DNA from 4 places in the Pseudomonas sp. ADAK7 genome. Region 3 is predicted to be linked to each of the others. Evidence: predicted binding sites of a transcription regulator. Region 3 holds the regulator's gene; each other region holds the start of a gene.
What was found. Region 3 encodes sigma-54, which starts transcription at its own class of promoters, with help from an activator protein. Its sites were predicted from a motif close to ANTGGCATNNANNTTGCTNT; they were not measured.

Region 1 (7,243 bases), 2.9 Mb from region 3:
ACAAGGAAGACCGTGCGATCGAGTTCTACAACCTGTTGTCGTCCTTCGACTACATGTCCTCGACCCCTACCCTGTTCAACGCCGGTACCCTGCGTCCACAGCTGTCGAGCTGCTACCTGACCACCGTGCCGGATGACCTGTCGGGCATCTACCACGCGATCCACGACAACGCCATGTTGTCGAAATTTGCTGGCGGCCTGGGCAACGACTGGACGCCGGTTCGTGCCCTGGGTTCGTACATCAAGGGCACCAACGGCAAATCCCAGGGCGTTGTTCCGTTCCTGAAAGTGGTGAACGACACTGCCGTCGCCGTTAACCAGGGTGGCAAGCGCAAAGGCGCTGTGTGTGCCTACCTGGAAACCTGGCACATGGACATCGAAGAGTTCATCGAGCTGCGCAAGAACACCGGTGATGATCGTCGTCGTACCCACGACATGAACACTGCCAACTGGATCCCTGACCTGTTCATGAAGCGCGTCTTCGATGACGGCCCGTGGACCCTGTTCTCGCCTTCCGAAGTTCCGGATCTGCACGACCTGACCGGCAAGGCCTTCGAAGAGCGTTACGAGTACTACGAAGCCCTGTCCCAGTACCCGGGCAAGATCAAGCTGTTCAAGACCATCCAGGCCAAAGACCTGTGGCGCAAAATGCTGTCCATGCTGTTTGAAACCGGCCACCCATGGCTGACCTTCAAAGACCCGTGCAACCTGCGCAGCCCGCAGCAGCACGTGGGCGTGGTCCACAGCTCGAACCTGTGCACCGAGATCACCTTGAACACCAACAAGGACGAGATTGCCGTTTGCAACCTGGGCTCGATCAACCTGCCGAACCACATCACCAACGGCAAGCTGGACACCGCCAAGCTGGAACGCACCGTGAACACCGCCGTTCGCATGCTCGATAACGTTATCGACATCAACTACTACTCGGTGCCACAAGCGAAGAACTCCAACTTCAAGCACCGTCCGGTCGGCCTGGGCATCATGGGCTTCCAGGATGCGCTGTACCTGCAGCACATTCCTTACGGCTCCGATGCAGCCGTCGAGTTCGCCGACAAATCCATGGAAGCGGTCAGCTACTACGCGATCCAGGCTTCCTGCGACCTGGCCGACGAGCGCGGCGCCTACGAGACGTTCCAGGGTTCGCTGTGGTCCAAAGGCATCCTGCCGCTGGATTCGCAACAGATCCTGATCGAGCAACGTGGCCAGAAGTACATCGACGTTGACCTGAACGAATCCCTGGACTGGGCACCGGTTCGTGCCCGTGTGCAAAAAGGCATTCGTAACTCCAACATCATGGCCATCGCACCGACCGCGACCATCGCCAACATCACTGGCGTCTCGCAGTCGATCGAACCGACCTACCAGAACCTCTACGTGAAATCGAACCTGTCGGGCGAATTCACCGTGATCAACCCGTACCTGGTTCGCGACCTGAAGGCTCGCGGTCTGTGGGACTCGGTCATGATCAACGACCTGAAGTACTACGACGGTTCGGTGCAGCAGATCGAACGCATCCCGCAAGAACTCAAAGAGCTCTACGCGACTGCCTTCGAAGTGGACACCAAGTGGATCGTTGACGCCGCCAGCCGTCGTCAGAAGTGGATCGACCAGGCGCAGTCGCTGAACCTGTACATCGCCGGCGCTTCGGGCAAGAAGCTGGACGTGACCTACCGCATGGCCTGGTACCGTGGCCTGAAAACCACTTACTACCTCCGTGCCCTGGCTGCGACCAGCACCGAGAAGTCGACCATCAACACCGGCAAGCTGAACGCTGTTTCCAGCGGCGGCAACCACGGTGACGATTCGGTCCTGGCCGCTCCGGCCGGTCCAGCTCCAGTGCCGAAGGCTTGCGCCATCGACGAGCCGGATTGCGAAGCTTGCCAATAAGCTGAGCCGGTAGGCGCCGCAAGGCGCTGACCTGAAACCCCCGATCAGTCCTCTGGATTGTCGGGGGTTTTCTTTTGGCCGTAGGAATGTGGTGGTCTCGCTGATGCCTTCGCGGGCAAGCCTCGCTCCTACAGGTTCTACGTCGTCACGTGATCGACACAAAACCTGTAGGAGCGAGGCTTGCCCGCGAAGAGGCCATCACTGCCAACACAAATCACAGCCCGGCCACAAACCCCGGGCATAAAAAAACCCCTCTTGCGAGGGGTTCTTTATGCCGCGCTATCCAGCATCAGGTCATCTGAATGATGGTCTGCATGATAGTGCTCTGGGTGGAGATGGTCTTGGCGTTCGCCTGGTAGTTGCTCTGGCCTTTGATCAAGTCGACCAGTTCATTGGTCAGGTTGACGTTGGACTCTTCCAGGGAGTTGGAGTGGATCTCGCCCAAGGTACCGGTGTTCGGCGCATCGTAGCCCGGGATACCCGACGAATAGGTTTCTTTCCAACTGGTGCCGCCTACCGGCTGCAAGCCTTGTTCGTTGGTGAAGCTGGCGAGCGAGATCTGGCCGATGGGCTTGGTCTGGCTGTTGCTGAAGTTGGCCAGCATGACACCGCTGGCGTCGATGGTCAGGTTGGTGATCTGGCCAGTGGCGTAGCCGTTCTGCGACGGAATCGAACGCGCGGTGTCAGCGTTGTACTGCGTGGTTTTGTCCATGGAGACCGTAACGATGCCGGCGGCCGCGCCGTTGGCTTTCCACGTGCCATTGGTCACGGTACCCGGAACCCAGCCTGTGACTTTCAGGTCAGGGCTGGTTGTCACGGATGGCGGAACGGTCGCTGGAATTACCGGTGTGGTCACCGAAGTCAGGTTGCCGGAGCTGTCGAAGTTCATGGTCGAAGCGACAGGAGGAGTAGCAGCATTGGTAGGGTCGCTGCCATCCGGGTTGCGACCTTCGATCAGGGTGTAGGTCTTCCAGGTGTTGTCACCCGTCTTGACCATGTACTGATCCATGATGTGCTGGTTACCCTGGGCATCGTAAATCGGCGTACTGAACTGCTTGGAGAAGGACCCGTCCTTGGACGGGTCAAACGGATTGGTCGTCTGGTTGACGATGGGATCTGAAGAGTTCAGGTTGATCGTCGACGAAACTGTGCTGGTGGTTTTCGGCGCCAGGTTCGAAGTATCGATGCGCAGGTCAGTCAAAACGCCATTGAGGACCTTGCCATTGGCATCCACGCCATAACCCTGCAGACGCGCAGAACCATCGCTATTGGTGACGTAACCGTCCTTGTCGACCTTGAACGTACCGGCACGGGTATAGGACATCGAACCATTATCGCTCAGCACGAAGAAGCCGGAACCGTTGATGCCCATGTCCAGCACGTTGCCGGTGTTATTGACGTCGCCCTGGGTGAACTGCTGTGAAACGTTGGCCAGGCGCACACCATTACCGATGGTTTTGCTGCCGGAACCCAGCTTGGTAGCCGAGTAAACGTCTTCGAATTCTGCACGGGACGATTTGAAACCGGTGGTCGCGACGTTGGCGATGTTGTTGCCGGTCACGTCCAGTTGTTTGTTGGCTGCATAGAGACCGCTAAGGCCGATATTGAAAGACATATTCCACTCCTTTGTGCCGGTTAGTCGGCTCTATATACCAATGGTTTGAACTTTGGACAGGGCGACCGAGCCCAGGCCTGCGAGGTTGAGCATCAGCTCGCCGCCCGTCTGGCTGAGGGTCACGCTGTTGACCGTGGCCGGCAGGTACACCGCCAGATCCGTCGCCTTGCCGTCGACCGGCGCGCTGGCCTTGACGGTGTAAGTGCCGACAGGAACGACAGCGCCGCTCGAATCCTTGCCATCCCACGTGAAGCTGGCGCTGCCTGCCGCCCGGGAGCCCAGGTCAATGGTCCTGATTGCTTTGCCGTCTTTGTCAGTAATGGTCACGGTGCCGCTGGCGATCGACGAAGTCAGGTTCACCGAACCGGTCACCGGTTTGGTCGGATCATCGACCTTCACAGAGTTGGTCTGCACGATCACGGAACGCCCGACCAGGGACGAAGCCTGCAAGGCTTGCGACGAGCTGTAGTTGCCGGCAATCGAGCTGACCGTGTCGTTAAGCGTGGTGATGCCTTCCAGGCTGCTGAACTGCGCCAACTGCGCCACGAACGCGCTGTTGTCCTGCGGATCAAGCGGGTTCTGGTTTTTGAGCTGGGTCACCAGCAACTGCAGGAATGCATCCTTGCCCAGCTTCTGGCTGCCGGTCGCGCTGTTGGTCGCAGAGGCAATGCCGTCACCGGAGGAACTGCTGGACTTCACCGACGAGTTCGCCAGGATGTCTTTCATGCTGATGGTGCTGGTGGTATCGGAAACACTCATCTGAATCGCCCCTTATCACTGACCGAGGGTCAGGACCTTTTGCATCATGGTTTTGGCGGTGTTCATCATTTCGGCGTTGGTCTGGAACGAACGGCTCGCGGAAATCATGTCGGCCATTTCTTCAACCACGTTGACGTTCGGGTAGTAGACGTAGCCCTTGGCATCGGCGGCCGGATGGCTCGGCTCGTAGCGCGCTTCCAGGTTGCTCTGGTCCTCGACCACGCCCAGCACTTGCACGCCTTGACCGGCGGCGTCCTGGTTCTGGAACAGCGAATCGCTGCCGCCGGCCTGGCCGTCCTGGAACATGGTGGCGAATACCGGGTGACGGGCGCGATAGGTCTGGTCGATGCTCGACGAGACGGTTTCGGCGTTGGCGATGTTCGAGGCAACGGTGTTCAGGCGAGTGGTCTGGGCACTCATGCCGCTACCGGCGATGTTGAAAACACTGGCGAGGGACATGATTTACTCTCCGCGCAGGGCTGAAACCAGCCCTTTGAATTTGCTGTTGAGCAGGGTGAAGCTGGCCTGGAAGCCGACGGCGTTTTCCGCATAGTTCGACTGTTCCAGTTGCGCGTCCACGGTGTTCTGGTCGATCGACGGCTGCATCGGCGTGCGATACAGCAGCGACTCGTCGCCATTGCCCAGGCCTTCGGCTTCGATATGACGGCTGTTGGTCATGTTCAAGGCGAAAGAACCGCTCTTGGTTTTCTCGTTCTGCGCGGCAAGCACTTTGGAGAAGTCCAGATCCCGAGCCTTGTAGTTCGGGGTGTCGGCGTTGGCGATGTTGTTGGCCAGGACTTCGGCACGCTGGGCGCGGAAGCCCAGGGCTTGTTCGTGGATACCGAGCGCTTTATCGAAGCTGATGCTCATGTCGGGAAACCTTCGGGTGACCTGATTTTTCGTAACATGAACATAGCAAGTGGCGTGCCAATTCAAAAAACCCCATAAACCGGGGCTTTGCGGGCATCGGCAAGGCGGCAATGCCAGAAAAGCGGCAACGGGTTTCCGCCGCCTGCCGCTTTTCTGCCGCTTGTCCCCGGGAGGTACGCCTCAGGTACTGGCCGCAAAATCGGCAGGCCTTCCATAAATATGTACCGCTTCTGGCCACGGCCCCCCCGATAGCCTGTGTGGGTAACGCCATTTCCACCCACACAGGTACTGAACATGCATATCCACACCGATGTGTTTACTTCGCTACACACGTTGATCACGTCAATCCACTCGCTGGTGTCGCCGCTGACCGATCCGCAACGGGCTGCCAAAACACGGGGACTGGAGCGGTACCGTCTGCGCGAATACCTGGACGCTGAAAGCGACCTGACGGTCGCGGCCACGGCCGGTGATGCCGAATCACAATATGCCCTGGGCGAAATTTTTCGACGCCGCGAGGGCAACACCAGCGGCACGGCTAAAAAGTGGTACGAACTGGCCGGCGCGCAGGATCACGTCTATTCGTTGATGCGCCTGGGCGATGCCGGCTCTCTGGAGAAAGCCTCGAAACTGGCCCGCGAGCGCGCCGAGATTGGCGACAGCGACGCCATGCTGCAAATGTATGAACTGACCGAGGATATCGTCTGGCTGAAAAAGGCTAACGTGGCAGGCAATGGGGAGGCGATCTACATCCAGACCCTGCTCTACGAAAACGACGAGTCCCTCAGGCCCGCCGATTCGAAGTGGGACAGCCTGCGTGACATCATGCTGAGAAAGTCCGCCCGGGCCGGCTTCCCTCCGGCGATGACCTGGTTGAGCAATCTCAAGCCCATGTACCGGAACATCCCGTATCAGCAGTATTGGTTGTTGAAACGGCTGGAACACAACGATCTCAACGCCGTGCTCACCTATAGCTACGCGCTGATGCACTACTTCGATACCGAAGAGGGTCTCGACCGTTTCAACTTCCGTTTTGACTTCACCAAGGGCTTGGGCCTGCTATGGCTGGTGGTCAACAACACTCGGGAATATTTCAGGCATCGTGAAGCCGCCAACCTGCTGGCCACGCTGACCAGCCGATCCACACCCGAACAAATCGAAGCCGGCAAGGCGTTTGCCAGGGAATGGAAAGACGCCCATCCGCCGCTGTCGGCCTACGCACTGACCTACAGCGACCTGAAATAATCCCGGCTGCCGCCATGAGCGTGGCTTGTGCCCCAAAACAAAAAAATGCCAGTCAGCGCGGCTGACTGGCATTACGTTGAGAGCGAGGGTTTTCTTTACACCGCCGGCCAATCACTTGGCCTGGTAGATGATCCCCGGGCTGCACTGGACCATCTGGTAGTGATCCGGCAAACCGTTCAGCGCCTCGGAAGCACCAAGGAACAAATAACCGCCCGGCTTCAACGTGCTGTGAATGCGCAACAGGATGTCCTTCTTCACCTCGGCGGAGAAGTAGATCAGCACGTTGCGGCAGAACACGATGTCGAACTTGCCCAACGCTGCGTAGCTGTCCAGCAGGTTGAACGAGCGAAACTCCACCCGGCTCTTGATCGGCGCCTTGATCGCCCAACGGCCCGGCCCTTTCGGGTCGAAGAAACGCTGAAGGCGCTCGGGCGACAGACCGCGACCGATCGCCAGGCTGTCGTACTCGCCGGTCTTGCAGTTGGTCAGCATGGTGCCGGACAAGTCGGTGGCAACGATCTGCACCCCCATCTTCAGCTGGCCCATGTTGGTCCGCTCGAACTCGTCGATCGACATCGACAGCGAATACGGTTCCTGGCCCGACGAGCAGGCCGCCGACCAGATGCGCAGGCGTTGACCGGGCGCCGCCTTGATGGCTTCGGGCAGCACCTTGTTCTTCAAGACTTCAAACGGATAGGTGTCACGAAACCACAGGGTTTCGTTAGTCGTCATGGCATCCACCACCATCTCGCGCAAACCACTGCGCGGCTGGGTCTGGATGCGCTGGACCAGCTCACCCAGGGACTTGATGCCCTGCTGTTCCATCAGTTTGTTGAGACGGCTCGAAACCAGGTACTGCTTGTTT
Region 2 (7,243 bases), 1.1 Mb from region 3:
GACCGAAGTCCAGCAAGCGCAACTCGCCGTCGTCCCCCAGCAGCAGGTTCTCCGGTTTGATGTCGCGATGCAGGATCTGCCGTCGATGCAGCATCCCAACCGCCCGCAACAGACGTTCGGCCAAATCCAGCCATTGGGGCAGAGGCAGCGACCCGGTTCGACCCTGCAAATCAGCCAGGGTTTGCCCCGAATATTCCCGCATCACGTAGTACAAATGCTGACGCTGAGTGGCGGCATGGACTTCAGGAAAATGCCGCCCGGCGACCCGTTTGAGGAACCATTCTTCCGACAACAACGCCTGCCCGGCCAGGTGATCATCGTGCAAATGCCCGGGCAAGGTTTTCAGCAGCCAGGGTTGTTGTTGCCCGTCCCGCACCTGATACAGCAGCGATTGCTGGCTCTGGCCGAGGATGCTTTCGACTTGCCAGCCTTCAAAGCATTGCCCCGGTTTCAGCGCCGGCGGCAGGGGCCATTGCTGCAAATGAATCAGTGCATCGCCAATGCTTGTTTCACCGAGGGCATCAACGCGCACCAGCAGGGCGCTGGCGTTATCCTGGCTGCCGGCCAGGTGCGCGGCGTTGACCAAGGTCTGTGCGGCGCTATCAAGATTCGGTTGATCGCGCAAAATCGCCGCAATGGCGGTATCGCCCAGTACTGCCCAGACACCATCGCTGAGCAGTACGAAACTCTCATCCAGCCGCAGTTCGCCATCGAGAAAATCCAGCACCAAATGCTGATCCAGCCCGAGTGCACGCTTGAGCACATGCTGCATGCCCTGCTGGTCCCAGACGTGATCCTCGCTGACCCGCTGCAACTGATCGGCGTGCCAGCGATACACCCGGCAATCGCCGACATGGGCCAGGGTAAAACGCCTACCGCGCATGACCAAAGCACTGACGGTGGTGAGCAGCGGTTGCCCACCGCCGTTGGCCTGTAACCAGCGATTCTGTGCTGACAACAGGCGATCCAGAGCCTCGGCAACGGGCCAGGTTTCCGGGGTGGCGTAGTAGTCCAGTGCCAGTGCCTGCAAAGTCGAACGGGCAGCGAGACCGCCATCGACACACTGGCTGACACCGTCGGCGATGGCGAACAGATAACCCTTGCTCGCCGCCAGCGCCGGAGCCGGGGTGACCAGGCGCAAGGCATCCTGATTTTCCGCGCGAGGGCCGATGGCGCTGGCCTCGGCGAAACTCAGTTGCAGGCTCATCGCTGCCTCAGACCCGCGCCGCCGTCACGGCGGCCGAACCCCAGGTGGTTCTCCAGCGACGTTTCACACCGTACAAACCGAACCAGGCCAGCACGCCCAGACTGGCGAACAACCACAACGCCAGTTGATAGCTGCCGGTGCTTTGCTTGATCGCGCCCATGCCTGCCGCGAGGGCGAAGCCGCCGATGCCGCCGGCCATGCCGATCAACCCGGTCATCACGCCGATCTCCCGACGAAAACGCTGCGGCACCAGTTGGAAAACCGCGCCGTTACCGGCCCCCAAACCGAGCATGGTGCAGACGAAAAGTGCCAATGCCGCGTAGGAACTTGGCAAGTTGAACCCGACGGCCGCAATGCAGATCGCCGCCACCGTATACATCCCCAGCAAGGTGCGGATGCCGCCAAAACGATCCGCCAGAGCGCCACCCAACGGCCGCATCAAACTGCCGCCGAACACGCAGGCGGCGGTGTAGTAACCGGCGGTGACCGGGCTCAGGCCATATTGGTCGTTGAAATAGCCGGGCAGGGCGCTGGCCAGGCCGATAAAACCGCCGAAGGTCACGCTGTAGAAAAACATGAACCACCAACTGTCGCGATCACCCAAGGCTTTGAGGTAGTCGGCCATGGACTTGGCTTTTGGCCGTTCCGGAGCGTTTTTGGCCAACCAGGCGAACACGATCAAGGTCAGGATCAGCGGGATCAGGGCGAAGCCGAACACGTTGCTCCAGCCGAACGCCGCCGCCAGCACCGGAGCGATCAGCGCCGCGAGCACGGTGCCCGAGTTACCGGCGCCGGCAATGCCCATGGCCTTGCCTTGATGCTGCGGCGGATACCATTGCGAGGCCAGGGGCAGGGCGACAGCGAAGGATGCGCCGGCCATGCCGAGGAACAGCCCCAGCACCAATGCCTGTTCGTAGCTGTGGATCCCGAGTTTCCAGGCGCCGAACAGTGCACAGATGACGATGACCTGGCCGATGATCCCGGCGGTTTTCGGTGACAGGCGATCCGCCAGCAGGCCCATCACAAAGCGCAGTACTGCGCCGGCCAGAATCGGCGTGGCCACCACCATCCCGCGTTGCTGCGTGGTCAGGTGCAGGTCGGCAGCGATCTGCACCGCCAGGGGGCCGAGCAGGTACCAGACCATGAAGCTCAGGTCGAAATAGAGGAAGGCTGCGAACAATGTCGGGGTATGGCCGGATTTCCAGAAGCTTGAATTCATCGCGCACCTCAGCTGTTAAGCGTCTCGAGAAGGAGTCATGAGCTTGCAGGTGGGGCGCCGCCACGGCCGCACCACCGGCCCCGGTCTCTGGGGCCAAAACGAAAAAACGCCGCCACCGGATCCGCCATGGGCGAATGAGGTGAGCGACGTCTTTGTCGTAGGTGGGGCAACCGCCGTTGGTTACCTGTGGGGATTACTTAGCCAGATTTGTGCCACATTCGGCATGATCGTTCCCACGCTCTGCGTGGGAATGCATCCCGTGACGCTCCGCGTCACATCACAAGGCGGACGCGGAGCGTCCATGGCGGCATTCCCACGCGGAGCGTGGGAACGATCGGTTAGCCGAGCAACTCACTCATGGCAATAATCTGCTCCGCCACCTGAATCAATTTCTGCTGGCGGCTCATGGCCTGGCGGCGCATCAGGGTGTAGGCCTCTTCTTCATTGCAGTCCTTCATCTTCATCAACAAGCCTTTGGCCAGCTCGATGCGCTTGCGCTCGGCCAGTTGCTGGTCTCGGGCGTGGAGTTGGGCGCGCAGGGCCTGGTCGCTTTCGAAGCGGGCCATGGCCACGTCGAGAATCGGCTGCAAGCGTTGTGCGTGAATGCCTTCGACAATGTAGGCACTGACCCCGGACTGGATCGCCTGGCGCATCACGCCGGGGTCATGTTCGTCGGTAAACATTACGATGGGCCGGGGCTGATCGCGGGTGACCAGTACCACTTGTTCCATCACGTCGCGGCTCGGTGACTCGGTATCGATCAGGATCACGTCCGGGCGCACCGTTTCGACGCGTGCGGGCAGGTCGATGGTCAGGCCGGATTCGTCGATCACCTCGAATCCGGCTTCGGTCAGGGCGGCTTTCAGTCGTCCGACTTTCTTGGCCGTGTCGTTGATCAGCAGGATACGCAACATATTCGCAGGCTCCTGTCAGCGGCTGGCGAGAAGGGGCGAGCTGTCGCTCATGGCGTGGAGTTTGAAGCTTCGGGCGTAGCCGGCCGGGTCCGAGCCGTCCCAGACCTTGCCGTCGATTAACTGATTGCTGCGCATCTCTTGGCCCCAAGCCGCAACGCCCACTGCCGTCGCGGCTTCGCGGTATAAGTCTAGTTGCTGGACCTGACGGGCTACGCCGAGGTAATCCGGATCTTCGCGCAGCAAACCCCAGCGACGGAATTGGGTCATGAACCACATGCCGTCGGACAGGTACGGCAGATTGACCTCGCCGCCACCGTGCAAGCGCAGGGCATGCGGGTCTTGCCAGCGATGGCCCAGACCGTCGGCGTAATCCCCCAACAGGCGCGGTTCGATGCAGTCCAGCGGTGTATCGAGATATTCGGGCGCGCTCAGCAACTGCGCGGTACTGCGGCGATTCTCGGTGCTTTCTTCAATGAAGCGGCTGGCCTCGAGGATTGCCATCACCAGCGCCCGGGCGGTGTTGGGGTATTGCTCGACAAAGGCGCGGGTGCAGCCGAGGACTTTTTCCGGGTGGTCGGGCCAGATGGTCTGGCTGGTCGCCATCGTAAAACCTAGATTCTGTTTTACCGCACTGGCGGACCACGGCTCGCCGACGCAAAAACCGTCGATCCGCCCGGCTTGCAGGTGCGCGACCATTTGCGGCGGTGGCACCACCACGCTGTCGACATCCTGCAACGGATGAATGCCCTGACTTGCGAGCCAGTAATACAGCCACATGGCATGGGTGCCGGTCGGGAACGTCTGGGCGAAGGTCAGTTTTGGGCGAGTTTGGTGCACGTGCCGGTGCAGTGCTTCAGGACCGGTCACGCCCAGCGCTTGCAAGCCGTGGGACAGGTTGATGCTCTGGCCGTTCTGGTTCAGGCCCATGAGCACCGCCATGTCCGTGGGCGCGATACCGCCGATGCCCAGGTGTACGGCGTAGATCAGGCCATAGAGACTGTGGGCGGCGTCGAGTTCGCCGCTGACCAGTTTGTCTCGCAGGTTGGCCCAGGACGACTGGCGCTTGAGATTGAGCGTCAGGCCATAAGGTTGGGCAAAGCCCTGGGTGGCGGCGACCACCACCGAGGCGCAGTCGCTCAGGGCCATGAAGCCGACATTGATCGCGGACTTTTCCGGGGCATCGCTGCCGTTGACCCAGGCCAGCGGGCCGACTGTGGTTTCGTTCATCGCTAAACACCTTGCAAAAAAAAGCGTCGCCCCAGGCCCCCGCGTGAGCAGAACCGGGTGACGACGCCATTGTCCGTCGACTCATCCCGTCGTTGGCATGAGTGCTGATACCTTTGCCGGTGCAAGGCATATGCCATCGAGCGTTGATTTGCGTGTGCGCCTCGCTTGCGACCCCGATGCCCGGCTATAATCGCCGCCTCATTTCGCCGCCATTCGAGTCAAACCCGCCCATGTACACCCTGGCCCGTCAGCTGTTGTTCAAACTTTCCCCGGAAACCTCCCACGATCTGTCCCTGGACCTGATCGGCGCGGGCGGGCGTTTGGGCCTCAACGGCTTGCTGTGCAAGGCCCCGGCGAAAATGCCGGTGAAGGTCATGGGCCTGGAGTTCCCGAACCCGGTGGGTCTGGCGGCCGGTCTGGACAAGAATGGCGCGGCCATCGATGGTTTTGCCCAGTTGGGTTTCGGTTTCGTCGAAATCGGCACCATCACTCCGCGTCCTCAGCCAGGCAACCCAAAACCACGGATTTTCCGCCTGCCGGAAGCCGAGGCGATCATCAATCGCATGGGTTTCAACAACCTCGGCGTCGATCACCTGCTGGCTCGTGTCGCGGCCGCCAAGTACAAAGGCGTGCTGGGCATCAACATCGGCAAGAACTTCGACACGCCGGTTGAACGGGCGGTGGATGACTACCTGATCTGCCTGGACAAGGTTTACGCCCACGCCAGTTACGTGACGGTCAACGTCAGTTCGCCGAACACCCCGGGCCTGCGCAGTCTGCAGTTCGGTGATTCGCTCAAGCAATTGCTCGCCGACCTGGCCCAACGCCGGGCCGAACTGGCGTTGCGCCACGGCAAACATGTGCCGCTGGCGATCAAGATCGCCCCGGACATGACCGACGAAGAAACCGCGCAGGTGGCCCAAGCGCTGATCGACACCGGGATGGACGCGGTGATCGCCACCAACACCACCCTGAGTCGGGTCGGCGTTGAAGGCCTGGAACATGGTGACGAGGCGGGCGGTCTGTCCGGTGCGCCGGTTCGCGACAAGAGCACCAACACCGTGAAGGTGTTGGCGGCAGAATTGGCGGGCCGTTTGCCGATCATCGCCGTGGGTGGCATCACCGAAGGCAAGCACGCGGCTGAGAAAATCGCTGCGGGTGCGAGCCTGGTGCAGCTGTATTCGGGCTTCATCTACAAAGGCCCGGCGCTGATCCGTGAATCGGTCGATGCCATCGCAGCCTTGCGCTGATCGTGTAGCAGCTGCCGAGCCTGCGAGGCTGCGTTCGGCGGCGAAGCCGTCGTAATCCCGGCATGCGCGGTGTAACTCAAAGACCATGGTGTCTGAATTCACGACTGCTTCGCAGCCGAACGCAGGCTTCGCCAGCTGCTACAAGGATTCGCGTTGTTTTGGGCATAAAAAAGGGCACCTCTAGGGTGCCCCTGGGCCGGAGCCCGCCGTCCGGATGGGACGTGCGTGGTTAAGGTGTTACGTAATCAGGTTGTTGTGTTGCAGTGTCAGGCCCTTTGTTAGCCAACGGCGTGAAGTTCGTTGAGTCTATGGATTCCCGCAGTGCCGGTCATACCGTCCCAGTTGTCGCCGCGTCCTTCGCGCCAGCCGTTAATCCAGGCTTGGCGTACCGACGGTAGAGTAAATGGGCAAAGCTCACGGGATTTGCCACCAACGCCATATTGATATCCGCGCAAAAATGCTCTTTCCAACGGATCACGCTTAAGTCTTCTCATAGGGTGTTGCCCTCACTTGTTGACTGTATTTATCGCGTCGACCTCAATCGAGGTCTGGCAGAAAATTCCTGCCGTTGGCGGCTCGCTGCCGGCGTCGCGAGCCAAGGTGTTGACGCCGTTGCGACGTCAACCTGTGTTGAGTTCTAACCAATAGGTCACATCGAGGGAATGATCGTTTTGTCATAAGAACGTAACCATAAAGATGCTATGGCCATAAGTAACGTGATGTTTGTCCCGTATTTATTGGTCAGACCCCGGTATGATCAGCCCCGCGCTGTATGACGGGGCTAATCCTTTAGTGAGAATGACCCACGTTTGCGCTGGGGTACTATTCGACGAAGGGTCGCTTTATGACATTTTGTTGCCTCAACTTTTTTATCTGCCCTGACATCTAAGCTCTTTTAACCCGAGCAGTCAGGGTGGGACGGCACACCTTCGTGCCACGCGGGCGCTCTTTTAGAAAAGCGCCTGATTGAAAACCGGACCGGCAATGCGTTGTCGGTTCACTCAGCCAAAGGCTCTGAAATTCCAATGTCCGATCAATTCGAAATCTTCCTCACTTGCCCCAAAGGCCTTGAAGGCCTGCTCATCGAGGAAGCCGTCGGGCTTGGCCTTGAAGAAGCGCGTGAGCACACCTCGGCCGTGCGCGGCATGGCTACCATGGAAACCGCTTATCGCCTGTGCCTGTGGTCGCGTCTGGCGAACCGGGTGCTGCTGGTGCTCAAGCGGTTCCCGATGAAGGACGCCGAAGACCTGTACCACGGCGTGCTCGACATCGAGTGGCAAGACCACATGCTTAACGACGGCACCCTGGCCGTCGAGTTCAGCGGTCACGGCTCGGGCATCGACAACACTCACTTTGGCGCCTTGAAGGTCAAGGACGCCATCGTCGACAAACTGCGCACCCCGCAGGGCGACCGTCCGTCCATCGA
Region 3 (7,243 bases):
CGGCTTCCGGGACCAGCAGTACAAACAGCAGGTCCACCGGGGCGCCGTCGATGGCGTCGAAATCGATAGGTGCGTCAAGGTGCATCAGGGCGCTGATAGGCGAAATACAGCCCTTCAAGCGACAGTGAGGGATAGCGATGCCGTTGCCAAAACCGGTGGAACCGAGTTTTTCACGGGCAACCAGACTCTCGAAGACATCCTGCATGGCCAGATCCGGCACTTCGCGGTGGATTAGGTTGGCAATTTGCTCGAGGGCTTTCTTTTTACTGCCGCCCGGCACGTTCACGAGGGAACGGCCGGGGGTCAGGATGTTTTCAAGTCGGATCATGAGTGGGGAGTGTTAACGACCGGTTGCGCCCTGGAGGAGGCTCTGGGTCTTTTCCTTATGCTTTTTGAGTTGTTTATCCAGCTTGTCGGTCAATGCGTCGATCGCCGCATACATATCGGTATGTTCCGCGTTGGCGACCACTTCATTGCCGGGAATATGCAGGGTGGCTTCGATTTTCTGCTTCAGCTTCTCGACCGTCATCGTCACCTGTACGTTGGTGATCTTGTCGAAATGCCGCTCTAATCGTTCGAGTTTTTCGCCGATGTAGGCGCGCAGGGGTTCGGTCACTTCCAGTTGGTGTCCACTGATGTTGACTTGCATACAGCTTCTCCTTCGTTGCCAGTGCATAAAGCGGCAGGCAGAAATGCCTGCCACTGGAACGCTGTGCCGTGGCTTACATCAACCGCTTGCGTTCGCTCGAAGGCGCGATCCCCAGGGATTCGCGGTACTTGGCGACGGTGCGGCGAGCCACCTGAATGCCTTGTGCCTCCAGTAAACCAGCGATCTTGCTGTCACTCAACGGCTTTTTCTGATTTTCCGCGGCAACCAGTTTTTTGATGATCGCGCGGATCGCTGTGGACGAGCATTCGCCGCCTTCGGAGGTGCTGACATGGCTGGAGAAAAAGTATTTCAGCTCATATATGCCCCGTGGGGTATGCATGAACTTTTGGGTAGTCACCCTTGAAATCGTCGACTCGTGCATGCCAACCGCTTCGGCGATGTCATGCAGGACCAGCGGTTTCATGGCTTCGTCGCCGTACTCCAGGAAGCCGCGCTGGTGCTCGACGATCTGGGTAGCGACTTTCATCAGGGTTTCGTTACGGCTTTGCAGGCTTTTGATGAACCAGCGAGCTTCCTGCAACTGATTGCGCATGAAGGTGTTATCGGCGCTGGTGTCGGCGCGGCGCACGAAACCGGCGTACTGGGCATTGACCCGCAGGCGTGGCACCGACTCCTGGTTCAACTCCACCAGCCAGCGCTCGTTGTCCTTGCGCACGATCACGTCGGGCACGACATACTCGGCTTCGCTGGACTCGATTTGCGAGCCGGGACGCGGGTTCAGGCTCTGGACCAGTTCGATGACCTGGCGCAGTTCATCTTCCTTGAGTTTCATGCGACGCATCAGCTGGCTGTAGTCGCGGCTGCCGAGCAGGTCGATGTAATCGCTGACCAGGCGCTTGGCCTCGGCCAGCCAAGGGGTCTTGGCGGACAGTTGGCGCAATTGCAGCAACAGGCATTCGCCCAGGTTGCGCGCGCCAATTCCGGCCGGTTCGAATTGCTGGATGCGGTGCAGGACGGCTTCGATTTCGTCCAGTTCGATGTCCAGTTCCGGATCGAAGGCTTCGAGGATTTCCTCGAGGGTTTCGTCCAGGTAGCCCTGATTGTTGATGCAATCGATCAGCGTCACGGCGATCAGACGATCGGTGTCGGACATCGGCGCCAGGTTCAGTTGCCAGAGCAGGTGGCTTTGCAGGCTTTCGCCGACCGATGTGCGAGTGGTGAAATCCCACTCGTCGTCATCGTTGCTCGGCAGGCTGCTGGCGCTGGTCTGGTAGACGTCTTCCCAGGCGGTGTCGACGGGCAGTTCGTTGGGGATTCGCTCGTTCCAGTCGCCTTCCTCAAGGTTGTCCACCGTCGGGGCGGTTTCCTGGTAGGAGGGTTCTGAAACATCGGCGTTGGGTTGCTGTTCGGCTTTGTCGGCCAAGGGATCGGCGTTATCGAAGTCGTCGCCTTCTTCCTGGCGTTCGAGCATCGGATTGGACTCCAGGGCCTCCTGGATTTCCTGTTGCAGGTCCAGGGTCGACAATTGGAGCAGGCGGATGGCCTGTTGCAGCTGAGGTGTCATCGTCAGCTGCTGGCCCATTCTCAAGACTAGCGATGGTTTCATGGCAGGGGCTTAACACCTTATTCGCCGGCGCGCATGCGCCATCCACTACAGGGCGCCGGAGCGCCAAACTTAAGCAAATTATATGCCCGAAACCGCAGCGTTTGCCTAGAGCGCTGTAACAATAAAAAAGCTTTATCGAAACCGGCGCTCGGGCAATCAGCCAGACACCTCAATGCTTAAAGGCGGAACTCGTGACCCAGATACACTTCCTTGACCAGTTCGTTGGCCAGGATGGTGGCGGAGTCACCTTCGGCGATCAGTTGGCCATCGTTAACGATGTAGGCTGTTTCGCAGATATCCAGGGTTTCACGGACGTTGTGGTCGGTGATCAACACGCCAATGCCCTTGGCCTTGAGGTGGTGGATAATCTGCTTGATGTCGCCCACCGAAATCGGGTCCACGCCGGCGAAAGGTTCGTCGAGCAGGATGAATTTCGGGTTGGTGGCCAGTGCGCGAGCGATTTCCACCCGGCGGCGTTCGCCACCGGACAGGCTCATGCCCAGGTTGTCGCGGATATGGCTGATGTGGAATTCCTGCAGCAGGCTTTCCAGTTCCTTGCGACGACCGGCCTTGTCGAGTTCCTTGCGGGTCTCGAGGATAGCCATGATGTTGTCGGCAACCGACAGTTTGCGGAAGATCGACGCTTCTTGCGGAAGATAGCCAATACCGGCCTTCGCACGACCGTGCATGGGCTGGTGGCTGACGTCCAGGTCGTCGATCAGCACGCGTCCCTGATCGGCCTGCACCAGGCCGACGATCATGTAGAAGCATGTGGTCTTGCCGGCGCCGTTCGGGCCCAGCAGGCCGACGATCTGACCGCTGTCGATGGACAGGCTGACGTCACGCACGACCTGGCGGCTCTTGTAGCTCTTGGCCAGATGCTGAGCTTTCAGGGTTGCCATTAATTGGCCTTTTTCTGGTCGGATTTCGGCTTCGGCTGGATCACCATGTCGATGCGCGGACGCGCCTCGGTGACCTTGCTACCCGTGGCACGGCCGGCGCTCGCCAGTTTCTTGACCGTGTCGTAGACGATTTTCTCGCCCTGGGTGGTGTTGTTGTCCTTGTCGACGACTTTGGCCTTATCGATCAGTACAACGCGGTTTTGCGCGGCATGGTACTGGATGGTCACGCCCCAGCCCTGAACAGGCTTGGTGTCACCAGCGGTCTGCAGTTGCTCGAAGTAGGCAAGGTTGCCCACCGAGGTCACCACGTCGATGTCGCCAGCCGGGGTGCGGGTGATGGTCACGGTGTTGCCGGTGACCTTCATCGAACCTTGCGTAATGATCACGTCACCTTTATAGGTGGCAACGCCATTCTTGTCGTCCAGTTGGGCATCGTCGGCCTGAATGCGGATAGGCTGCTCTTGATCGTTCGGCAGAGCCCAGGCGCTCACGCTTCCCAGTGCTGCGCCCAGACTGAGCAAAATAGGGAGAGTTTTAACGAGCCTCATACTGTCCTCTTACGTTCGATAGCAGGTGTATCCTGCTTTCTTTCAAATACGCTTTCATTCCGTTGCCAGTCGACACACCGCCAGCGCCGTCGATTCTAACGGGTTGATCGGTCTGCGCATATTGCTGCTGCGGGAACACTGTCATACGGGTGCTGGTAACGATCAAATTGCGGTTCTTTTCATCGGTGCGTGCAATACGGACCGAATCGATCAGTTCGACCTGGGTGCCGTCCGCGTTCACTTCACCGCGCAAGCTGGTGACGTGCCACGGGAAGTCGGTGCCGCGGTACATGTTCAGGTCGGGGTTGGTCAGCAACGACACGTCGGTCGCCTTGAGGTGCTCGACCTTGTCGGACGTCAAGTCATACTGCAGGCCGCCGTCGGGTAAATACTGAACGCTGTGGGCGTTGAGTGCGTAATAGTCGATCGCGCTTTCGTCGACTTTTGCCACTGGCTTGTCGAGGAAGCGTTCCGGGCTGATGTTCCAGTAGCCGACCGCCGCGAATATCGCCGCGATGCAACCGAACAGCAGGAATCTGCGAAACTTTTTGCTCAGAATAAACATAAATGGCTCACAAGTACGCGGCGTTGGCCGCATCTAGGCGGCCCTGGGCGCGCAGGATCAGTTCGCAGAATTCGCGGGCGGCACCTTCGCCGCCACGGGCCAGGGTGACACCGTGGGCGTGTTCGCGCACGAAGCTGGCGGCATTGGCCACCGCCATGCCCAGGCCGACGCGGCGAATCACCGGCAGGTCTGGCAGGTCGTCACCGAGGTAGGCAACCTGTTCATAGCTTAGGTTGAGTTGCGCAAGAAGCTCGTCGAGCACCACCAGTTTGTCTTCACGACCCTGATACAGGTGTGGAATGCCAAGGTTTTTCGCTCGACGTTCAACCACCGGGGTCTTGCGGCCGCTGATGATAGCGGTCTGCACGCCGGCTGCCATCAACATCTTGATGCCTTGGCCGTCGAGGGTGCTGAACGTCTTGAATTCGCTGCCGTCTTCGAGGAAGTACAGGCGTCCGTCAGTGAGGACGCCGTCGACGTCAAAGACAGCCAGTTTGATGTTCTTGCCGCGTTGCAGCAGGTCGTTGCTCATCACATTACTCCGGCACGCAGCAGGTCGGACAGGTTGAAGGCGCCCACCGGGCGGTCTTCCTTGTCGACGACTACCAGCGCGTTGATTCGATGGTCTTCCATGATTTTCAGGGCTTCGGCTGCCAGCATATCGGCCCGGGCGGTCTTGCCATGAACGGTCATGACTTCATCAATGGTCGTGTGGTGGATGTCGATGGTGCGGTCGAGGGTGCGGCGCAAGTCGCCGTCAGTGAAAATCCCGGCCAGTTTGCCGTCGGGTTCCACGATTGCAGTCATGCCCAGGCCCTTGCGGGTCATTTCCATCAAGGCGTCCTTGAGCAGCGTGCCGCGTTGCACCTGGGGCAGTTCGGCGCCGGCGTGCATCACGGTTTCCACTTTCAGCAGCAGACGGCGGCCAAGCGCGCCACCGGGATGGGAAAAGGCGAAGTCTTCCGCCGTGAAGCCGCGGGCTTCCAGCAGCGCAACGGCCAGGGCATCGCCCATGACCAGTGCGGCGGTGGTGGAGGAGGTCGGCGCCAGGTTCAGTGGGCAGGCCTCATGCTCGACGTGAACGTTGAGATTGATCTCGGCGGCCTTGGCCAGCGCCGAGTCGGGGTTGCCGGTCATGCTGATCAACTGGATGCCCTGGCGCTTGATCAGCGGCAGCAGGGTCACGATTTCGTTGGTGGAGCCGGAGTTCGACAGCGCCAGGATGATGTCGTCGCGGGTGATCATGCCCATGTCGCCGTGACTGGCTTCGGCCGGATGCACGAAGAACGCCGTGGTGCCGGTGCTGGCCAGGGTGGCGGCAATCTTGTTGCCGATGTGCCCGGATTTGCCCATGCCGAGCACGACCACACGGCCTTTGCTGGCCAGAATCATCTCGCAAGCGCGTACGAAATCCGCGTCGATATGGGGCAGCAAGCCTTGTACGGCTTCCACTTCGAGACGGATGGTGCGTTGTGCCGATTGAATCAGGTCGCTGGATTGGCTCATGTCAGAATCGTATAGCCCGATGAAAAGGCGGCGATTATAGCGGTAATGATCGAAACCCTCACGCTAGTTCGTCGTGCTTTGTAAATAGCTGTTACCGAATCCCTCTAAATCAGTGCATTTGCCTGTCCTGTTGCTGAACATGCCCCGGCTTGGGCCTTGGGCGCTTGGCCTTTGCAGTGATATAGTTCGCCGCCAGTTCGGCCTGCCCGGGGAGGTATGTGCTTTCGTCAGAGAGCCAGGCGTCCGAGTGAGAGGCTGCATCGCAAGGAGTTTAGATGAGTGCCGATAACGCCTACGCGGTCGAGCTGAAGGGACTGACCTTCAAGCGCGGTACGCGCAGCATTTTCAATAACGTCGATATCCGTATCCCACGCGGCAAGGTCACCGGCATCATGGGGCCTTCCGGGTGTGGCAAGACCACCCTGTTACGGCTGATGGGCGCACAGTTGCGACCTTCCAGCGGTGAAGTCTGGGTCAATGGCCAGAACCTGCCCACGTTATCTCGCAGCGACCTGTTCGATGCACGCAAGCACATGGGCGTGCTGTTCCAGAGCGGTGCATTGTTTACCGATCTCGATGTATTCGAGAACGTTGCCTTTCCGCTGCGCGTTCATACCGAGCTGCCGGAAGAAATGATCCGTGACATCGTCCTGCTCAAATTGCAGGCGGTGGGCTTGCGTGGCGCCATCGACCTGATGCCTGACGAATTGTCCGGCGGCATGAAGCGTCGTGTCGCGCTGGCGCGGGCCATCGCCCTTGATCCGCAGATCCTCATGTATGACGAGCCCTTTGTCGGGCAGGACCCGATCGCCATGGGCGTGCTGGTGCGCCTGATCCGTCTGCTCAATGATGCCCTGGGCATCACCAGTATCGTGGTTTCCCACGACCTGGCCGAGACCGCGAGCATTGCCGATTACATTTATGTGGTGGGCGAGGGGCAAGTATTGGGGCAGGGCACGCCTGAAGAACTGATGAACTCGGAAGAACCGCGTATCCGTCAATTCATGACGGGCGAACCCGACGGTCCGGTCGCCTATCACTTTCCAGCGACGGATTACCGCGCAGATCTTCTGGGGAAGCGCTGATGCGCAAGATTTCACTAATAGAAAGAGTGCGCCGGTTCGGCCACGCGGCCATCGATGCCGTGGGGGTGTTCGGGCGGGCGGCGATTTTCCTGTTCCATGCGTTGCTGGGTCGTGGTGGCATTGGCGGTGGTTTCGGCTTGCTGATCAAGCAACTGCATTCGATCGGCGTGATGTCCCTGGTGATCATCGTGGTCTCCGGGGTGTTCATCGGCATGGTATTGGCGCTGCAAGGCTTCAATATCCTGTCCAGCTACGGTTCGGAACAGGCTGTCGGGCAGATGGTTGCCCTGACATTGCTGCGTGAACTGGGGCCGGTGGTGACGGCATTGCTGTTCGCCGGGCGCGCCGGTTCAGCCCTGACGGCGGAAATCGGCAACATGAAGTCCACCGAGCAGTTGTCCAGTCTGGAAATGATTGGTGT
Region 4 (7,243 bases), 730 kb from region 3:
TGCCGGCAGCAATCGGCGTTTCGACGGCGGCTTTTTTCGCCGCTTCCTGCTTCTCGGCCGACAGCGTCGCCGCTTCGCCCGGTGCCAGTGGCTTGTTCTTCGACATCTGACGCATCAGCACGTCCGCCAGGCCGATACCGCCACCTTCGCGGGACATGGAAACGGCCAACTGCTGGTCGTACATTTCCTGGTATTGCTTGGCGGCCGGGGTGTTGAGCGGATTGTCCTGGCCCAGCGTTTCGGTGGCCGAGCGCATGGACTTGAGCATTTCACCGAGGAACAGCGACTCGAATTCCTGCGCCACTTTGCGCATGTTGCCGTCGCTGTTCTTGTCACCGACCTTGAGCTGGTTCAAGCGATTGAGGTCCGAATAGGAACCCGAATCGCTGTTGTTGATTGCCCCGCTCTTGCGCATGTCCATGGTCGCTGTCCTCAGATCACGATCAGGTCGGCTTGCAACGCGCCGGCCTGTTTCAATGCTTCGAGGATGGCCATCAAGTCACCCGGCGCCGCGCCGACCTGGTTCACCGCACGGACGATCTCGTCGAGGGTGGTGCCCGGGCCGAACTTGAACATTGGCTTGGCTTCTTGCTGGGCGTTGACCCGCGAGCGCGGCACGACGGCCGTCTGCCCATTGGACAGAGGACCGGGCTGACTGACGATCGGGTCTTCGGTGATGGTCACGGTCAGGCTGCCGTGGGTTACGGCGGCCGGGGACACTTTCACATTCTGGCCGATCACGATGGTGCCGGTGCGCGAGTTGATGATGACTTTCGCCACCGCCTGGCCCGGATCGACTTCAAGGTTTTCCAGGATCGACAGGTAGTCGACCCGCTGGCTCGGGTCCAGTGGCGCCGTGACGCGGATCGAACCGCCATCGATGGCCTGGGCCACGCCAGGGCCGAGCAGGTCGTTGATCTTGTCGACCACACGCTTGGCGGTGGTGAAGTCCGAACGGTTGAGGTTCAGGGTCAGGCTGTTGCCCTGGTTGAAACCGCTCGGCACCGAACGCTCGACCGAGGCACCGCCGGGAATACGACCGGCCGACGGCACGTTGACCGTGATCTTGGAACCGTCGCGGCCTTCGGCATCGAAACCGCCGACCACCAGGTTGCCCTGGGCGATGGCGTAGACGTTGCCGTCGATACCTTTGAGCGGCGTCAACAGCAAGGTCCCACCGCGCAGGCTCTTGGAGTTACCGATGGACGCCACCGTGATGTCAACCTGTTGACCCGGTTTGGCAAACGCCGGCAGATCCGCACTGATCGACACCGCCGCAACGTTCTTCAACTGCACGTTGCCCGAACCCGGCGGCACCTTGATGCCGAACTGCGAGAGCATGTTGTTGAAGGTCTGCAGGGTGAACGGGGTCTGGGTCGTCTGGTCACCGGTACCGTTAAGCCCGACCACCAGCCCGTAACCGATCAATTGGTTGGTCCGCACGCCGGAAATGCTGGCGATGTCCTTCAACCGCTCGGCTTGAGCGGTGAAGGCTGCGGACAGCATCAGAGCGGCCACCATCAGGTGTTTGAAGTTCAACGTAGCCACCTAGAAAGGGAACAGCGGGCTGAGGAAGAAACGGTCGAACCAGCCTGGCTGACTCGCATCGGCAAACGCACCGGTGCCCGAATAGGTGATACGTGCATCGGCGACGCGGGTCGACGACACGGTGTTATCGGTTGCAATGTCATCGGCGCGCACCAGGCCGGCAATCCGTACCAGTTCATCGCCAGAGTTGAGGGTCATCCACTTCTCGCCACGCACGGCGATGATGCCGTTGGGCAAGACGTCGGCGACGGTCACGGTGATCGAACCGGTCAGGCTGTTGCTCTGGCCGGACTTGCTCGCGCCGTTGGTGGCACGGTCGCCGCTGTAGCCGACGTCCAGGCTCAGGTCACCGCTGCCCACCGGGTTATTGGTGCTCAAGCCGCCGCCAAACAACGACGACAGGCCGATACCGGTCTTGCTGGTCTTGTCGATCTGCGAGTTGGCGCCTTTGCTGGCCTGGGTCCGCTCGTTCAGGGTGATGGTGATGATGTCGCCGACCCGGAATGCCTTGCGGTCGCTGTACAGGTTCTGTTCGAAACCGGCCTGGTAGATCGAGCCATTGTTGGCCGCAGCCGGCAGCGGCGTGCGCGGCAACACCGGGGCGTAGTAAGGGTCATTGGGCTTGGGCGGCGGGGAAACGCAGCCCGCGAGCCCGACGACCCCACTCAGTGCCAGAACAGATACAAAGCGATTCATGACCCTACCTCACGGTGTTGCAGGCGGCTTCAGGCCGCCACATAGACTTGATTACAGATTCTGCGTTACGAACGAGAGCATCTGGTCGGCGGTGGAGATCACCTTGGAGTTCATCTCGTAGGCGCGCTGAGTGGTGATCATGTTGACCATCTCTTCAACGGTGCTGACGTTGGACGTTTCCAGGGTGTTCTGCAGCGTGGTACCGAAGCCGTTCAGGCCTGGCGTACCGACTTGCGGCGCGCCGCTGGCAGCGGTTTCCAGGAACAGGTTGTTACCCACCGCTTGCAGGCCGGCCGGGTTGATGAAGTCGGCGGTTTGCAGGTTGCCGATCACTTGCGAGGCAGCGTTGCCGGCAATGGTGATGGACACGGTGCCGTCGCGACCGACCGTGAAGGTCTGGGCGTTGTTCGGAATGACAATCGCCGGCTCCAGGGCGAAGCCGCTGGCGTTCACGACCTGACCGTTGGAGTCGAGGTGGAAGGTGCCGTCACGGGTGTAGGAAGTCGTGCCATCCGGTTGCAGGATCTGGAAGAAACCGCGACCGTCGACCGCCAGGTCCAGCGGGTTTTCGGTGGTCTGCAGGCTGCCGGCGGTGAAGTTTTTCTGGGTGCCGACGATGCGCACACCGGTACCCACTTGCAGGCCCGACGGCAGTTCGCTGTCCTGGGTCGACTGGGCGCCTGGCTGGCGTTTGATCTGGTACAGCAAGTCCTGGAACTCGGCGCGGTCACGTTTGAAACCCGTGGTCGACACGTTGGCCAGGTTGTTGGAAATGGTCGTCAGGTTAGTGTCTTGGGCGGACAGACCTGTTTTGGCAACCCATAGAGCCGGAAGCATTCGATTCTCCTCGTGCGCCTGTTTTACGGCGCGACGTTCTGATAATTAGCTGATCTGCAAGACCCGAGCCATGGCCTGGTCATCGTCTTTGGCGGTGTTCATCATCTTGATGTGCAGCTCGAACTGCTTCGACAAAGCCAGCACCGAGGTCATTTCTTCCACGGCATTGACGTTGCTCGACTCAAGGAACCCGGACACCAGCTTGACGCCCGCATCGGCTTGCGCCGGCTTACCGTCCTTGGTGTGGATCGAACCATCCAGGCCTTTGGTCATGTTCTTCAGGTCAGGGTTGACCAGCTTGATGCGGTCGACTTCGGCCATCACCCGCGGGCCTTCGCCCATGGCTCGGATGCTGATGGTGCCGTCCTCGCCCACTTCGACTTGCTGCTCGGGCGGCACGGCAATCGGCCCGCCATTGCCCATCACCGGCATACCGTTGCCGGCGCGCAGCACGCCCAGGGCGTCAATGTTCAGGCTGCCGGTGCGCACGTAGCTTTCGCCGCCATCAGGCGTCTGCACGGCGATCCAGCCATTGCCGGTCACGGCGACGTCGAGGTCACGACCGGTTTCCACCATCGAACCTGGCGAGAAGTCGGTGGCCGGGCGCTCGGTCATGGCGTAGGCACGCGCCGGAAAGCTGTCACCAAACACCGGCATCGAACGGGCCTGCTCCAGGTCCTTTTGAAAACCATTGGTGGAGATGTTCGCCAGGTTGTTCGCATGAGCCTTCTGCGCCAGTGCATTCTGGCTGGCGCCGGTCATTGCCACATAAAGGTACTTGTCCACACTCTTTCCTCTGCATGCCGGACGTTTGCCGCCCACTGCTGTACTGCTGAGCCTTAAGCAATTTGCAGACCAACTTTTTTCTGACGGCGCCGGGCCCGGCAAACAAAGGACTTGAGGGGTTTGGAGGGGATGAGGGGATTGTGTCGAAGTCGAAAAACCGGCGGTGTTATGCCGCTTCGCGGCAAACCTCGGACTGATCGTTCCCACGTTCTGCGTGGGAATGCCTCAATGGACGCTCTGCGTCCGCTTTGGGGACGCTCTGCGTCCCGGGCTGCATTCCCACGCAGAGCGTGGGAACGATCATGTGCCTGACTCTTTGCCGACGTCATATTCGCGGAGCTTATTGGCAATGGTCGTGTGCGAAACCCCCAACCGCTTACCCAACTGCCGGCTGCTCGGATGCTCGGAATACAGCCGCTCCAGTACCGCTTTTTCAAAGCGCCCGACAATCGCATCCAGCCCGCCTTCCAGCGAGAAATCGCCAAGCGGCTGACGCACGCCGTAATCCGGCAGGCGAATATGCTCGACCTTGACCGTCCCGCCCTCGCACAGGGAAACCGCCTGGAACAACACGTTTTCCAACTGCCGGACATTGCCCGGCCAATGGTAATGACTGAGCCGCTCCATGGCCGCCGGTGCCAGTTTCGGCAAGGGGCAACCGATTTGCCGACTGGCCTGGTCAAGGAAGTGCTCCACCAGCGGCGTCAACCCGTCGAGGCATTCGCGCAGCGGCGGGATGTGCAACGACAGCACGTTCAAGCGGTGATACAAATCCTGGCGAAACTCGCCGCGCGCGCACAATTCGGACAGGTCCACTTGCGTGGCGCAGATCACTCGCACATCCAGATAGACTTCTTCATCACTGCCGACACGACGGAAGCAACCGTCCTGCAAAAAGCGCAGCAATTTCACCTGCAAGCGCGGGCTCATTTCGCCGACGCCATCGAGAAACAGTGTACCGCCCGCCGTCAGCTCCAGCAGCCCGAGCTTGCCTTCGGCTCGAGCGCCCTCAAAGGCGCCAGGGCCGTAGCCGAACAGCTCGGTCTCGGCCATGGACTCTGGGAGGCCGGCGCAGTTGAGCGCCATCAGCGGCGACTGGCCGCGAGGACTGGCCAGGTGACAGGCCCGCGCCAGCAACTCTTTGCCGGTGCCGGTTTCGCCTTCTATCAAGAGCGGCGCATCCAGCGGTGCCATGCGCCGCGCTTCGCGCACCACCGCTGCCATGACTTTCGAGCTCTGGAAAATGCTGTCGAAACCGCGCAACTCTTGCTTGCGCACGTTATAGATGCGCTCACCGACCCGATCCGCCCGGTGCAACGTCAACACGGCGCCGGCCATGGCTTCGCTGTCGTCATGCTCCGATTGCAGCGGGGCGATGTCGGCGAGAAACACGTCGCCCTTGACCTTCACCCGTAAACCGTTGATCCGCGATTTGTTGGCGCGCACCAGTTCCGGCAAGTCGAAATCCTCGGCGTAACGGGACAAGGGAATCCCCGGCACCTCGTCCACCCGCACCCCGAGCAACTGCGCCGCCGCACGGTTGGCCGCAACAATGGAGCCACCCATGTCGATCGACAACACCGGGAACTCCAGGGCACCGAGCAACGCGTTCAGCTCCATGTGCCGACGCTCGCTGGGCATCAGCCCTACCCGCTTGACGCCAAATACCCCGGCAATCGCCTCGAATTTCGGACGCAGTGCCTGGAACTGGATGTTGATCAGGTTCGGGCAGTGCAGGTAGATCGCGTTGCCATGCTCACCGCCGACCTCGCCGCGCGCGACGTTGATCCCGTATTCCACCAGCAGGTTAAGGATGTCGCGCAGGATGCCGATGCGGTTCTGGCAGTGGACTTTGATACGCATATAAAGAGCCTGGACAGGGTGATCGAGGCTCGCCGCCGGAAAATTTCTGCGGGAGTGCTCAGTTAGTCGTCAAGATTATGTGACAGCCGGAGCGCTTTTCAAACCCGGAAAACTCAATACCTGCGCCACAGTCGCCAATCCGTAACGAAAACTTTACGAAAAGCCGCGATTTTTCCTACGCGCGACCCAAACCCTCTGCTGCATCACCGCACGCCTTGGGGTATTCCTAGGTCCATAGCTTGGACATAACAAGAACGAATTCCCCTAGCAGGAGAGCAGCATGAAGCAGACGCAATACGTGGCCCGCGAGCCCGATGCGCAAGGTTTTATCGACTACCCCGCCGAAGAACACGCGGTGTGGAACACGCTGATCACTCGCCAACTGAAAGTGATCGAAGGGCGTGCGTGCCAGGAATACCTGGACGGTATCGAAAAACTCGGTCTGCCCCACGACCGCATTCCGCAACTCGGAGAGATCAACAAAGTCCTTGGTGAAACCACCGGCTGGCAGGTTGCCCGGGTTCCGGCGCTGATTCCCTTCCAGACGTTCTTCGAGTTGCTCGCCAACAAGCAGTTTCCGGTAGCGACGTTTATTCGTACCCGCGAAGAGCTGGATTACCTGCAAGAGCCGGACATTTTCCACGAGATCTTTGGCCACTGCCCGCTGCTGACCAACCCCTGGTTTGCTGAATTTACCCACACCTACGGCAAACTCGGCCTACAGGCTTCCAAGGAAGAACGCGTGTACCTGGCGCGCCTGTACTGGATGACCATCGAATTCGGCATGGTCGACACCCCGCAGGGCCAGCGCATCTATGGCGGCGGCATCCTGTCCTCGCCCAAAGAAACTGTTTATTGCATGTCGGACGAGCCGGAACATCAGGCCTTCGATCCGCTGGAATGCATGCGCACGCCGTATCGCATCGACATCTTGCAGCCGCTGTACTTTGTGCTGCCCAACCTCAAGCGCCTGTTCGACCTGGCCCACGAAGACATCATGGGCATGGTCAAGCAAGGCATGCAGCTGGGCTTGCACGCACCGAAATTTCCGCCCAAGCCAAAAGCCGCCTGAACATGCCGGCAGTCGCGGTCAGCGCTGAAAAATAGTAACGTCTAACAAGAATCGAATCGGGAAACAGACCATGTCCACTTTGAACCAAGCCCACTGCGAAGCCTGCCAAGCCGGCGCCCCTCAGGTCAGCGACGAAGAGTTGCCGGTACTGATCAAACAGATCCCTGACTGGAACATCGAAGTTCGCGACAGCGTGATGCAGCTGGAAAAAGTTTTCCTGTTCAAGAATTTCAAGCACGCCTTGGCCTTCACCAACGCTGTCGGTGAAATCTCCGAGGCCGAAGGTCACCACCCGGGCTTGTTGACCGAGTGGGGCAAAGTCACCGTGACCTGGTGGAGCCACTCGATCAAGGGCCTGCACCGCAACGACTTCATCATGGCCGCGCGCACTGACGACGTCGCCAAGGATGCCGAGGGCCGCAAATAATGCATTTCGACGCC

Region 1: the regulator sigma-54 is predicted to act here: its motif matches at 5,176-5,195, upstream of flgB (flagellar basal body rod protein FlgB).
Region 2: the regulator sigma-54 is predicted to act here: its motif matches at 4,686-4,705, upstream of HKK53_RS10725 (CmpA/NrtA family ABC transporter substrate-binding protein).
Region 4: the regulator sigma-54 is predicted to act here: its motif matches at 3,922-3,941, upstream of HKK53_RS12420 (flagellar basal body rod protein FlgF).

The regions. Positions count from the first base shown of each region.
Region 1 is NZ_CP052861.1:6,240,572-6,247,814, reverse strand. Features, by position in the region: gene HKK53_RS28715 (ribonucleoside-diphosphate reductase subunit alpha) at 1-1,889, shown strand, start outside; gene flgE (flagellar hook protein FlgE) at 2,179-3,504, opposite strand; gene flgD (flagellar hook assembly protein FlgD) at 3,535-4,263, opposite strand; gene flgC (flagellar basal body rod protein FlgC) at 4,279-4,722, opposite strand; gene flgB (flagellar basal body rod protein FlgB) at 4,726-5,133, opposite strand; gene HKK53_RS28690 (tetratricopeptide repeat protein) at 5,428-6,378, shown strand; gene cheR (protein-glutamate O-methyltransferase CheR) at 6,490-7,243, opposite strand, start outside.
Region 2 is NZ_CP052861.1:2,313,347-2,320,589, reverse strand. Features, by position in the region: gene HKK53_RS10740 (bifunctional protein-serine/threonine kinase/phosphatase) at 1-1,207, opposite strand, end outside; gene HKK53_RS10735 (nitrate/nitrite transporter) at 1,215-2,426, opposite strand; gene HKK53_RS10730 (ANTAR domain-containing response regulator) at 2,765-3,340, opposite strand; gene HKK53_RS10725 (CmpA/NrtA family ABC transporter substrate-binding protein) at 3,356-4,567, opposite strand; gene HKK53_RS10720 (quinone-dependent dihydroorotate dehydrogenase) at 4,798-5,817, shown strand; gene rmf (ribosome modulation factor) at 6,096-6,311, opposite strand; gene rlmKL (bifunctional 23S rRNA (guanine(2069)-N(7))-methyltransferase RlmK/23S rRNA (guanine(2445)-N(2))-methyltransferase RlmL) at 6,843-7,243, shown strand, end outside.
Region 3 is NZ_CP052861.1:3,379,090-3,386,332, reverse strand. Features, by position in the region: gene ptsN (PTS IIA-like nitrogen regulatory protein PtsN) at 1-328, opposite strand, end outside; gene hpf (ribosome hibernation-promoting factor, HPF/YfiA family) at 341-649, opposite strand; gene HKK53_RS15825 (RNA polymerase factor sigma-54) at 723-2,216, opposite strand; gene lptB (LPS export ABC transporter ATP-binding protein) at 2,393-3,118, opposite strand; gene lptA (lipopolysaccharide transport periplasmic protein LptA) at 3,118-3,666, opposite strand; gene lptC (LPS export ABC transporter periplasmic protein LptC) at 3,653-4,225, opposite strand; gene HKK53_RS15805 (KdsC family phosphatase) at 4,239-4,763, opposite strand; gene HKK53_RS15800 (KpsF/GutQ family sugar-phosphate isomerase) at 4,763-5,737, opposite strand; gene HKK53_RS15795 (ATP-binding cassette domain-containing protein) at 6,013-6,822, shown strand; gene mlaE (lipid asymmetry maintenance ABC transporter permease subunit MlaE) at 6,822-7,243, shown strand, end outside.
Region 4 is NZ_CP052861.1:2,651,824-2,659,066, forward strand. Features, by position in the region: gene flgJ (flagellar assembly peptidoglycan hydrolase FlgJ) at 1-421, opposite strand, end outside; gene HKK53_RS12405 (flagellar basal body P-ring protein FlgI) at 433-1,521, opposite strand; gene flgH (flagellar basal body L-ring protein FlgH) at 1,549-2,244, opposite strand; gene flgG (flagellar basal-body rod protein FlgG) at 2,296-3,081, opposite strand; gene HKK53_RS12420 (flagellar basal body rod protein FlgF) at 3,127-3,867, opposite strand; gene HKK53_RS12425 (sigma-54-dependent transcriptional regulator) at 4,168-5,730, opposite strand; gene phhA (phenylalanine 4-monooxygenase) at 6,011-6,802, shown strand; gene HKK53_RS12435 (4a-hydroxytetrahydrobiopterin dehydratase) at 6,873-7,229, shown strand; gene HKK53_RS12440 (amino acid aminotransferase) at 7,229-7,243, shown strand, end outside.